One region of the Streptococcus sp. V919 genome, then DNA from elsewhere that is predicted to be linked to it. Evidence: predicted binding sites of a transcription regulator. Region 1 holds the regulator's gene; each other region holds the start of a gene.

Region 1 (3,287 bases):
GGTAGAGACCTTTTCGGATTTCTGGATATTGTTCAACAAAAGTTAAGAGCTTTTCAAAAACTGGCAAGCGTCCTAAATCATCCAAATCAACTTGAGCTAGGCTAGCTTTTTTAAGACTAGCTGGAAGATTAATCAGTCTGAGACGGTTCTTGATAGCCGCTTCCTTCTCAGCCGCAATCAGTTCCGGAGTTTCCTCATAAGATACATCCGCGTAACCATGGTTCATGACTAGGATAGGCTTGTAACCACGCGCGATATAGTCTGTATCTCCTCGGAGGAACTTATCTCTCTCAGTGATGTATTGGTTAAACTTGGAAATACTACGGTTCAACTCCTCCTGACTGAGAGATTCCTTCTGGATAAAAGCCGCAACATCTGGATCTTTTACAATCTGCTGGACCAAGTCCTGGTATTGAAAACGGCTGGGATGACCCTTAAGCACATCTCCTACACTTTCCATCTAGTCTCCTCCTTTTCCTAATCGGGCTAACATTTCTTTTTTCTTGCGTTCTAATTCCAAGCGAGTTTCTTCGCTGGTTTCATTTTTATATTCTGGATTACTCCATTTTGGGACATTGGTTTTGGCTTGATTAGTCTTAGACAGTTTTTGCTCCTGTCCCTTTTGATTCTTCTCTCTGATTCGAAGTACAGCTTCTTCAGCAGATCTGACTTTGTTATAAGAGTAATCATTAGCCACTTTCATGGCATATTTTTCATTGAGGTTGGCCGAATCAACCTTATTGAAGGTCAAGAGTATAACAATGTTGATAACCTCATCAAGCAATCCCAAGTCAGCCATCTGTTTTAACAAATCGCGTTCAGCTTGGATAATTCCTGCATTTCGTGTTTGTTTGATTCCCGCTAAAAACTGTAGGGCAGTTTTGCTTTTCGCTTCCCTGATAATAGTCGCTTCTTGGGGACTGAAGTCCGACGAAACAGATTTTTGCGCTGATTTTTCACGCATACGCTTGACAGAGATAACTTGAGAAACAGCTGTCGCCTTGGCCAATTGATAGGTTTCAAACCAGGTCCATTTTTTCTCGTCAGCTATTTTAAACAGTTCTAAGACATCTGTCTGTTCATCTTGGAAACGGAGGCCATCTCTCGCCATAAGTTGACGGAAATGTTCCAAATCAAAATCATTTGTAAAATTAGCTTTTCCGAGTGTTTCCTCAGTGTTAGCTATATCTTCTATCTCTGGAAAGGCCTGACTCAAAGGAACGGTCAAAGCTTCTCCCTCCGCAGACTCTTGGCGCAAATCAGAAACTGCTGTCTCACCGATTTTTTTCTCCAACAAGGTACGATAAACCGTATGACGCAAGAAATCCGAACTAGAAAGCGTTGGATGAATAACAAGTTCATAGGCATCCCCATTTTGGTAAAGAGTGACCAAGTTGAAGGCTGATAAGATTTTAAAGGCTTTTAAGAGCCTATCCATCCCGAAATTGAGATGATTGAGAATAGCAGCAAAAAGATGTTCCTTTTGCCCATTATCCCAAAAGGCTAGGGTGTAAAGGTAAAGACTCAGCGCATCCTGACCGATAATCGGGAGGTAGCACTGCACCAGAGATGTGGGATCTTGCGACACCCGATTATTCTTTAGAAAAGAAAAACGATCATTAGGCTTCATTTATTTTTCCTTTTTCTTCTTTGAAGATTGCGTAATTTGTTTGAGAAGATTCTCGAGCTCACTCACGTCTTTAAAACTACGATAGACACTAGCGAAACGAACATAAGTAATTTCGTCTAGTTCAGCCAGTTCTTCCATAACGAGAGAACCAATATCTTCACTTTGAATTTCATTATCATTGCGACTGAGGAGTTTTTGTTCAATACGATTGACGACCATGCCAATCTCATCACTGGACACCGGACGTTTTTGAGCTGAACGGATTATCCCATTAAAGATTTTATCTCTCGAGAACTGCTCCCGTGTGCCATCCTTTTTGACCACAACTAGCGTTCTTTCTTCTACACGTTCATAGGTCGTAAAACGATGTTGGCATTCTTCGCACTCACGTCTTCTTCTAATCGTATTTCCTTCTTCAGCCTGACGGCTATCGATAACACTTGATTTAGTAGCGCCACACTTTGGACAACGCATGCCTTCCCCTCCTTGTCGTTTTCTTTTCATTATACCATTTTTTGAGCAATTCCCAAAATAATTCTCCTTTTGGCTTGACAAGTTTTTTGTTTAGTTGTACTATTTAATTAACACAAGAGAAAAATAGAAAGGAGACCGTGATGTCCTGGACATTTGATAACAACAAACCCATCTATTTGCAGATTATGGACAAAATCAAACTGCAAATTATTTCCCACAAACTTGAGCCTAGTCAACAACTGCCAACTGTTAGAGAATTGGCTAGTGAAGCTGGTGTCAATCCAAACACCATCCAACGTGCCCTATCAGACCTGGAAAGAGAAGGTTTCGTATACAGCAAGCGGACTGCTGGCCGCTTTGTCACAGAGGACTTGGACTTAATCTTCCAATCCCGCAAACAACTATCCGAAGAACAACTGCAACAGTTTGTCACAGCCATGGTAGAATTTGGCTATGAAAAAGAAGAACTACCTACTGTTTTGAGAGATTATATTGAAGGAGTTTAGACTATGACCTTATTAGAATTTGAAAATGTTTCAAAATCCTATGGACCCAACCCTGCCCTTAAAAATGTTTCCTTCGAAATTCCAGCTGGTAAGATTGTGGGTCTCCTTGGCCCAAATGGTTCTGGAAAGACAACCTTGATTAAGTTGATTAATGGCTTGCTTCAACCTGATGAAGGACGTATTCTTATCAACAATACAGAGCCTAGTCCCGAAACAAAAGCCATTGTGTCTTATCTACCTGATACGACCTACCTTAACGAGCAAATGAAGGTCAAAGAAGCTCTTACCTTCTTCAAAACCTTCTACAAGGATTTCAGTCTTGATCGTGCTCAAGGCCTTCTTCGTGACCTAGGTATCGACGAAAACAGTCGCCTTAAAAAGCTCTCCAAAGGGAACAAAGAAAAGGTCCAATTGATTCTTGTCATGAGTCGTGATGCTCGCTTATATGTCCTTGACGAGCCCATCGGAGGAGTCGACCCTGCAGCCCGTGACTATATCTTGAACACCATCATCAACAGCTACTCCCCAACTTCGACTGTCTTGATTTCAACTCATTTGATTTCAGACATCGAGCCAATCTTGGATGAGATTATTTTCCTCAAGGATGGAAAAATCGTCCGTCAAGGAAATGTAGATGATATTCGCTACGAATCTGGAGAGTCTATCGATCAACTCTT
Region 2 (3,287 bases), on a different contig from region 1:
TCCGTGGTCGATTGTAGGAACAGCGACGATGTGAGAACTATCTGTAACGAAAGTCAAAGCACGTACCATAGCTCGGATAGAACGACCAAAGTCAGGTGAAGTCATCATGTTGACCACGTTTGTTGAACCAAGGTTACATGAAACGTCAGTACCCATTTTAAGGAATTCTTGCGCATCATTGATAAGACTTGGTTCTTGGACTTGAAGAATCTCTGAACACAAGTTACTCATGATGATTTTACCATCAACAGGATTAGCGCGGTTAGCTGTATCGATGTTGACAACGTAAGGATAGCCAGATTCTTGTTGTAGTTTAGAAATTTCAGTTTCCAAATCACGCGCCTTGATCTTTGTCTTACGAATGTTTGGATTTGCAACTAGCTCATCGTATTTTTCAGTGATATCGATATAGTTGAAAGGTACGCCATACTCTTTTTCTACAGAATATGGGCTAAATAGGTACATTTCTTCATTCTTACGAGCCAATTCGTAGAATTTATCAGGTACCACAACACCAAGCGAAAGTGTCTTCACACGAACTTTTTCATCAGCATTTTCTTTCTTAGTAGAAAGGAAAGCAATAATATCTGGATGGAAGACATTGAGGTAAACAACCCCAGCACCTTGACGTTGACCAAGTTGGTTTGAGTAAGAGAAGCTGTCTTCGAAGAGTTTCATAACTGGTACGACACCAGAGGCAGCACCTTCATATCCTTTGATAGGAGATCCAGCTTCACGAAGGTTGCTGAGTGAAATCCCTACACCACCACCAATACGTGAAAGTTGAAGAGCCGAGTTGATAGAACGTCCAATAGAGTTCATATCATCTGTAACCTGGATCAAGAAACATGATACTAATTCACCACGACGTGCACGCCCTGCATTTAAGAAGGAAGGTGTAGCTGGTTGGTAGCGTTGGTGGATGATTTCGTTTGCAATATCAATAGCAATCGCTTCATCTCCATCAGCAAAGTAAAGAGCGTTAAAGAAGACACGGTCTTCCATGCTTTCAAGATAGTATTCACCATCGTTAGTTTTTAAAGCATACTGGTTGTAAAACTTGTATGCAGCCATGAATGACTTGAATTGGAAGTCTTGGTCTTTAATAAATTTATAGAGCTCTTCTAAGAATTCTGGGCGATATTTTTTAATAAAGCCTGTTTCAATATAGTTGTGCTTGATTAGGTAGTCAATTTTATCTAAAATTGAATCAAATACCATTGAGTTTGGTACAACATTTTCTTTAAAAAATGCATCTAGGGCTTCTTTATCTTTATGAAGCATGATTTGTCCATTGACTGGACGGTTAATTTCATTATTTAGACGGAAGTATGTTACGTCTTCAAGTTGTTTTAATCCCATAAAATTTCCCTTATCTAATTACAAAATAAAGGCTTCTAAGGTTTACATAGAAGCTTTCTAAATCCTGATTTTATACAAGTTGCTTGAGTTTTGCTGGTTGGAAACCAGAGAACACTTCAGTTGGTGTTTGAATGATAGGAGCAGCACTAAAGCCGAGTCCTTTAACTTGTTCGATATATTCAGGTTGTTCATCAAGATTAATTTCTTGATATGAGATATTATTGCTGTCTAAAAATCGTTTAGTCATCTTACATTGGACACAGTTATTTTTAGAATATACGGTTACCATTTATGGAACTCCTCCTTCAAAATTTAATTACTTCTTAAGTATATCAGAAAAAAAATCTTTGTCAACGAAAGAAAACTAAATATTGTATAATTCTTTTTAATATTTTATTCAAAAACACAATATATAGTGATTCTAAAAATGGAAAACGCTTTATATGTAGGTTTCTTGAATCTAGAAAAAATAAAAAAACTACATAAGGTGTAGGCTTAAAATATATGAAATATTTTCTGCAAGTTATCTGAAAGGAAAAAGAAGAAATCCCATAAAATACTTGAAAAAATTCCTAGAAGATGATATAATACCAAATTGTAAGGGTTATCAGATATAACTCAAAAAGAAAACATTTAAAGGAGAGTCAAATTATGACTTCTAAAGATTTCCACGTAGTGGCAGAAACAGGTATTCACGCACGTCCAGCAACATTGTTGGTACAAACTGCTAGCAAATTTGCTTCAGATATTACTCTTGAGTACAAAGGTAAATCAGTTAACCTTAAATCTATCATGGGTGTTATGAGCCTTGGTGTTGGTCAAGGTGCTGATGTTACAATCACTGCTGAAGGTGCAGACGCTGATGACGCTATCGCTGCTATCTCAGAAACAATGGAAAAAGAAGGATTGGCATAAGGATATGACAGAAATGCTTAAAGGAATCGCAGCATCTGATGGTGTTGCAGTTGCTAAAGCATATCTACTCGTTCAACCGGATTTATCATTCGAGACAGTTACAGTCGAAGATACAAATGCAGAAGAGGCTCGTTTGGATGTTGCTCTTGAAGCTTCTCAAAACGAGCTTTCTCTTATCCGCGAGAAGGCTGTAGGTACGCTTGGTGAAGAAGCGGCGCAAGTATTTGACGCTCACTTGATGGTTCTTGCTGACCCTGAATTGATCGGTCAGATTAAAGAAACAATTCGTGCTAAGAAAGTAAATGCAGAAGCAGGTCTGAAAGAAGTTACAGACATGTTTATCACTATCTTCGAAGGAATGGAAGACAACCCATACATGCAGGAACGTGCAGCAGATATCCGTGACGTTACAAAACGTGTTTTGGCAAATCTTCTTGGTAAGAAATTACCAAACCCAGCTTCTATTAATGAAGAAGTAATCGTGATTGCACATGACTTGACTCCATCTGATACTGCTCAATTGGACAAAAACTTTGTAAAAGCTTTTGTAACAAACATTGGTGGACGTACAAGTCACTCAGCTATCATGGCTCGTACACTTGAAATTGCTGCTGTCTTGGGTACAAACAATATCACTGAACTTGTAAAAGATGGCGACGTTTTGGCTGTTTCTGGTATCTCAGGTGAAGTTGTTATCAACCCAACTGAAGAGCAAATCGCTGAATTCAAAGCAGCTGGTGAAGCTTACGCTAAACAAAAAGCTGAATGGGCTCTTTTGAAAGACGCTAAAACAGTTACTGCTGATGGAAAACACTTTGAGTTGGCTGCCAACATTGGTACACCTAAAGACGTTGAAGGTGTGAATGATAACGGTGCAGAAGCTGTTGGTCTTTACCGTACAGAATTCTTGTACATGGATTCACAAGACTTCCCAACAGAAGATGACCAATACGAAGCTTACAAAGCGGTTCTTGAAGGTATGAATGGTAAACCTGTTGTCGTTCGTACAA
Region 3 (3,287 bases), on a different contig from region 1:
AGCCACAAGTCCGTTTAACAACATCGACTGTTTTAGGATCACTATTGCCACAGTTAGGACAGGCAAAACCTCTCTCGGTTGGATTAAAGTCTCCTTCAAAATCGCACTTGTAGCAACGATCAATCGGAGTATTAGTCCCTAGATAACCTACACGATCATAAGCATAATCCCAAACAGCTTCCAAGGCCTTTGGATTTTGTTGAAGAACTGGGTACTCACAGTAGTGGATAAATCCACCTGATGCACCCGCTTCTGGATAAACCTTCTCGAAGTCCAATTTTTCAAAAGGAGTTGGATTTTTTCGGACATCATAATGGAAGGAATTTGTGTAGTATTCTTTATCAGTAATGTCTGGAATAGAACCAAATTTCTCTGTATCCAGGCGACAGAAGCGGTCTGTTAAACTTTCAGATGGAGTTGAGTAGATTGAGAAGTGATAGCCATATTGGTCTGACCATTCTTCTACTCGATGTTTCATGTCTCTAATGATATCAAGGGTGAATTCTTTGGCTTCTGGATTGGTTTCCCAATTGTTGCCAAAGAATACTGTCGCTACTTCATAGAGTCCAATGTAGCCAAGCGAAACAGTAGCACGGCGATTCTTAAAGAGTTCGTCAACACTTTCTTCCTTACCAAGGCGGCGTCCAAAAGCTCCGTATTGATAAAGGATAGGAGCATTAGCTGGAGTTGCTTCCTTGGTCCGCTCTACACGATAGACCAGTGCATCTTCTGCGATATTCATCCGCTCATTGAAGATTTCCCAGAACTTATTCATGTCGCCTTCAGATTCAAGGGCAATCCGAGGAAGATTGACCGTTACCACACCTAGGTTCATACGACCTGAGTTGACTTCTACTCCATTTTCATCCTTCCAACCTTGGAGGAAAGAACGACATCCCATCGGAACCTTGAAAGAACCTGTCAACTCGACAATCTTATCGTAAGACAAGACATCTGGGTACATGCGCTTGGTTGCACACTCGAGAGCCAATTGTTTAATGTCGTAGTTAGGAGAGCCTGCCTCTAAGTTAAGTCCTCTTTTAAGAGTAAAGATAAGTTTCGGGAAGATGGCTGTACGGTGTTCTGAACCAAGCCCCTTGATCCGAATGTTCAAGATTGCCTTTTGAATTTCACGTTCAAAACGATTGGTTCCTAGACCGAAACCAAGAGAAGTAAAGGGTGTTTGACCATTTGAAGTGAAGAGAGTATTGATTTCATACTCTAGAGATTGCATGGCATCATAGATGTCTTTTTGAGTTTTCTTCCATGCGTATTCTTCGCGCTTATCAGGTAGGACCCACTCCTCTGCATCTTTAAGTTGTTTTTGATAATTTTTCTCTGCATAAGGAGCCAAAACTTCATCAATACGGTCTGCTGAACATCCCCCATACTGACTAGATGCGACGTTTGCGATGATTTGTGAAATTTGCGCCGTCGCAGTTTGGATAGATTTCGGACTTTCTACCTCAGCATTCCCAATCTTAAAACCATTTTCCAACATACCCTTAAAATCAATCAAACAACAGTTGGTCATAGGAGTGTAGGGGCTGTAGTCCAAATCGTGATAGTGGATATCCCCTTTTTGGTGGGCATTTGCCACATGCTTAGGAAGCATTTGAAGTCCGATGGATTTTCCAACAATCCCTGCCGTCAAATCACGCTGGGTGTTAAAGACATCACTGTCTTTATTGGCATTTTCATTGACAACTGCCTGATCTTTGTTGAGAAGTTTATGAATGCTAAAGTTGATGTCTGTCGCTTTTGAGCGCTCAAAATCCCTTTGTGTTCGATAGGTAATATACTCCTCGGCCAAGGCATATTCTTTAGCTTCCAACAACTCGTGTTCTACGATGTTTTGAATTTCATAGATTTTTACACCTTGTGGGAAACGGCTATGAATCTCGTCAACGATACGTTCAACGAGGGTACTAAGTCGCTTTTCGACCAAAGGAGTTACATCCATAACCTTTTCCGCAGCCTTATGAAGCGCTTTGTCAATCTTATCTACATCAAAAATGACACGTCTACCGTCACGCTTTTCAACGAATAAAGTTGGATCAGGGACAGTCTTCTCTTCCAATACAATCATATCCATACCCTTTTCTTAAATATAATATTGATTCTAAAAAGTATTATATCACTAAAAAAATAAAAATCAATATCTTGTGTAAAAAAATAAAATTTTTTTAAAATAACACAAGATATTGATAATTTTTATTTTAATTTGTATAGTTTGAAATCTTTGTATTCACTTGGAACGGCTTGATAATTTTCAGCTAAAAGCTGCTCAACTTCTGTCCAAAGAGATGTTTTTGTATTCACTACAATCATCTTTGGTTGATTATCTCGAAGATCATTTACAAGCTTAGTACGATTTGCATCAAGTCCTGTATGCAATCTAGGAGATAGCAACTGACTTGCTGCTAAACGCTCACTAGCCTTATAACTACTTGTCAGATTATCCCATACATAGATACGATCTGTAGCCTTTGTTTCACTTTTAATCTTAGCTTCAATACTAGTGCGCTCTTTATATTGTTCTGCATGAAGCACATATCGTGAAACTACAGGAGCTAAAAATAGATAAACGAGAGCTAAAATTGGCAGATAGGCATTTCCTTTTACAAAAGTACCCCATGGTGACGTTTCTTCTCTGCGTCTTCTACGACGGCTGGCTCCCTCTAATTCCCACGTGCGAATTCGAGTTAACAATAGAATAGACAAGAAAGGTAACAATTCAACCATACGACTACCATTGATAAGATCTGTAGAGAAAATTTCTAAAACTAATACCAAAATAACAGCTATTGCAGCAGAGATTGATAAGACTGATTGTTTCAATAGTTTAGATTGGAAGAGACCTGCGAATGCCAACGTCAATGCTCCAAGAGCAATTGCTAACAATCCGTAGAAAAGAAGATTGTCTAACAAACTTGGATTAGACGTAAAGCTCAAACTATCTACTGGATAGAGGATTTGGCTAATCGCATTTCCGAAGCTACCTTTATAAGCTGTATAGTAGCCGATTGGATAAAAGAAGATTGAAAAACCAAGGCCCGCTGCAAAAAATTGATAGAGACCATGATTCAAGTTATTGCGACCAACATTAAAAGCTATTACAGCAAAAAACAAGAAAAATCCATACAAAGCTGTGACCAAGGGCGCAAAGAAAAATGCTAGAGCTAGGCTAATCCCAATACGGATGAAACCTCTGTCATGACTTGGTTCTGACAAATAAGCTGTTACTAAACTCAAGGCATAGAACAAGAATGGGAGGGCAAGAATAG

What was found. The regulator NrdR, encoded in region 1, represses ribonucleotide reductase genes. The targets are predictions, from matches to a motif close to ACACNATATATNGTGT.
Region 2: nrdH (glutaredoxin-like protein NrdH) is a predicted target of NrdR. The motif match lies at 1,766-1,781, and genes of this name have one in related genera.
Region 3: nrdD (anaerobic ribonucleoside-triphosphate reductase) is a predicted target of NrdR. The motif match lies at 2,154-2,169, and genes of this name have one in related genera.

What each region holds. Positions count from the first base shown of each region.
Region 1 covers NZ_JBTHHY010000002.1:257,510-260,796, reverse strand. Annotated here, with positions in the region: gene dnaI (primosomal protein DnaI) at 1-460, opposite strand, end outside; gene ACXYSK_RS07415 (replication initiation and membrane attachment family protein) at 461-1,630, opposite strand; gene nrdR (transcriptional regulator NrdR) at 1,631-2,104, opposite strand; gene ACXYSK_RS07405 (GntR family transcriptional regulator) at 2,245-2,610, shown strand; gene ACXYSK_RS07400 (ABC transporter ATP-binding protein) at 2,614-3,287, shown strand, end outside.
Region 2 covers NZ_JBTHHY010000001.1:481,320-484,606, forward strand. Annotated here, with positions in the region: gene nrdE (class 1b ribonucleoside-diphosphate reductase subunit alpha) at 1-1,362, opposite strand, end outside; gene nrdH (glutaredoxin-like protein NrdH) at 1,433-1,651, opposite strand; gene ACXYSK_RS02630 (phosphocarrier protein HPr) at 2,014-2,277, shown strand; gene ptsP (phosphoenolpyruvate--protein phosphotransferase) at 2,282-3,287, shown strand, end outside.
Region 3 covers NZ_JBTHHY010000003.1:74,153-77,439, reverse strand. Annotated here, with positions in the region: gene nrdD (anaerobic ribonucleoside-triphosphate reductase) at 1-2,089, opposite strand, end outside; gene ACXYSK_RS08225 (damage-inducible protein CinA) at 2,215-3,287, opposite strand, start outside.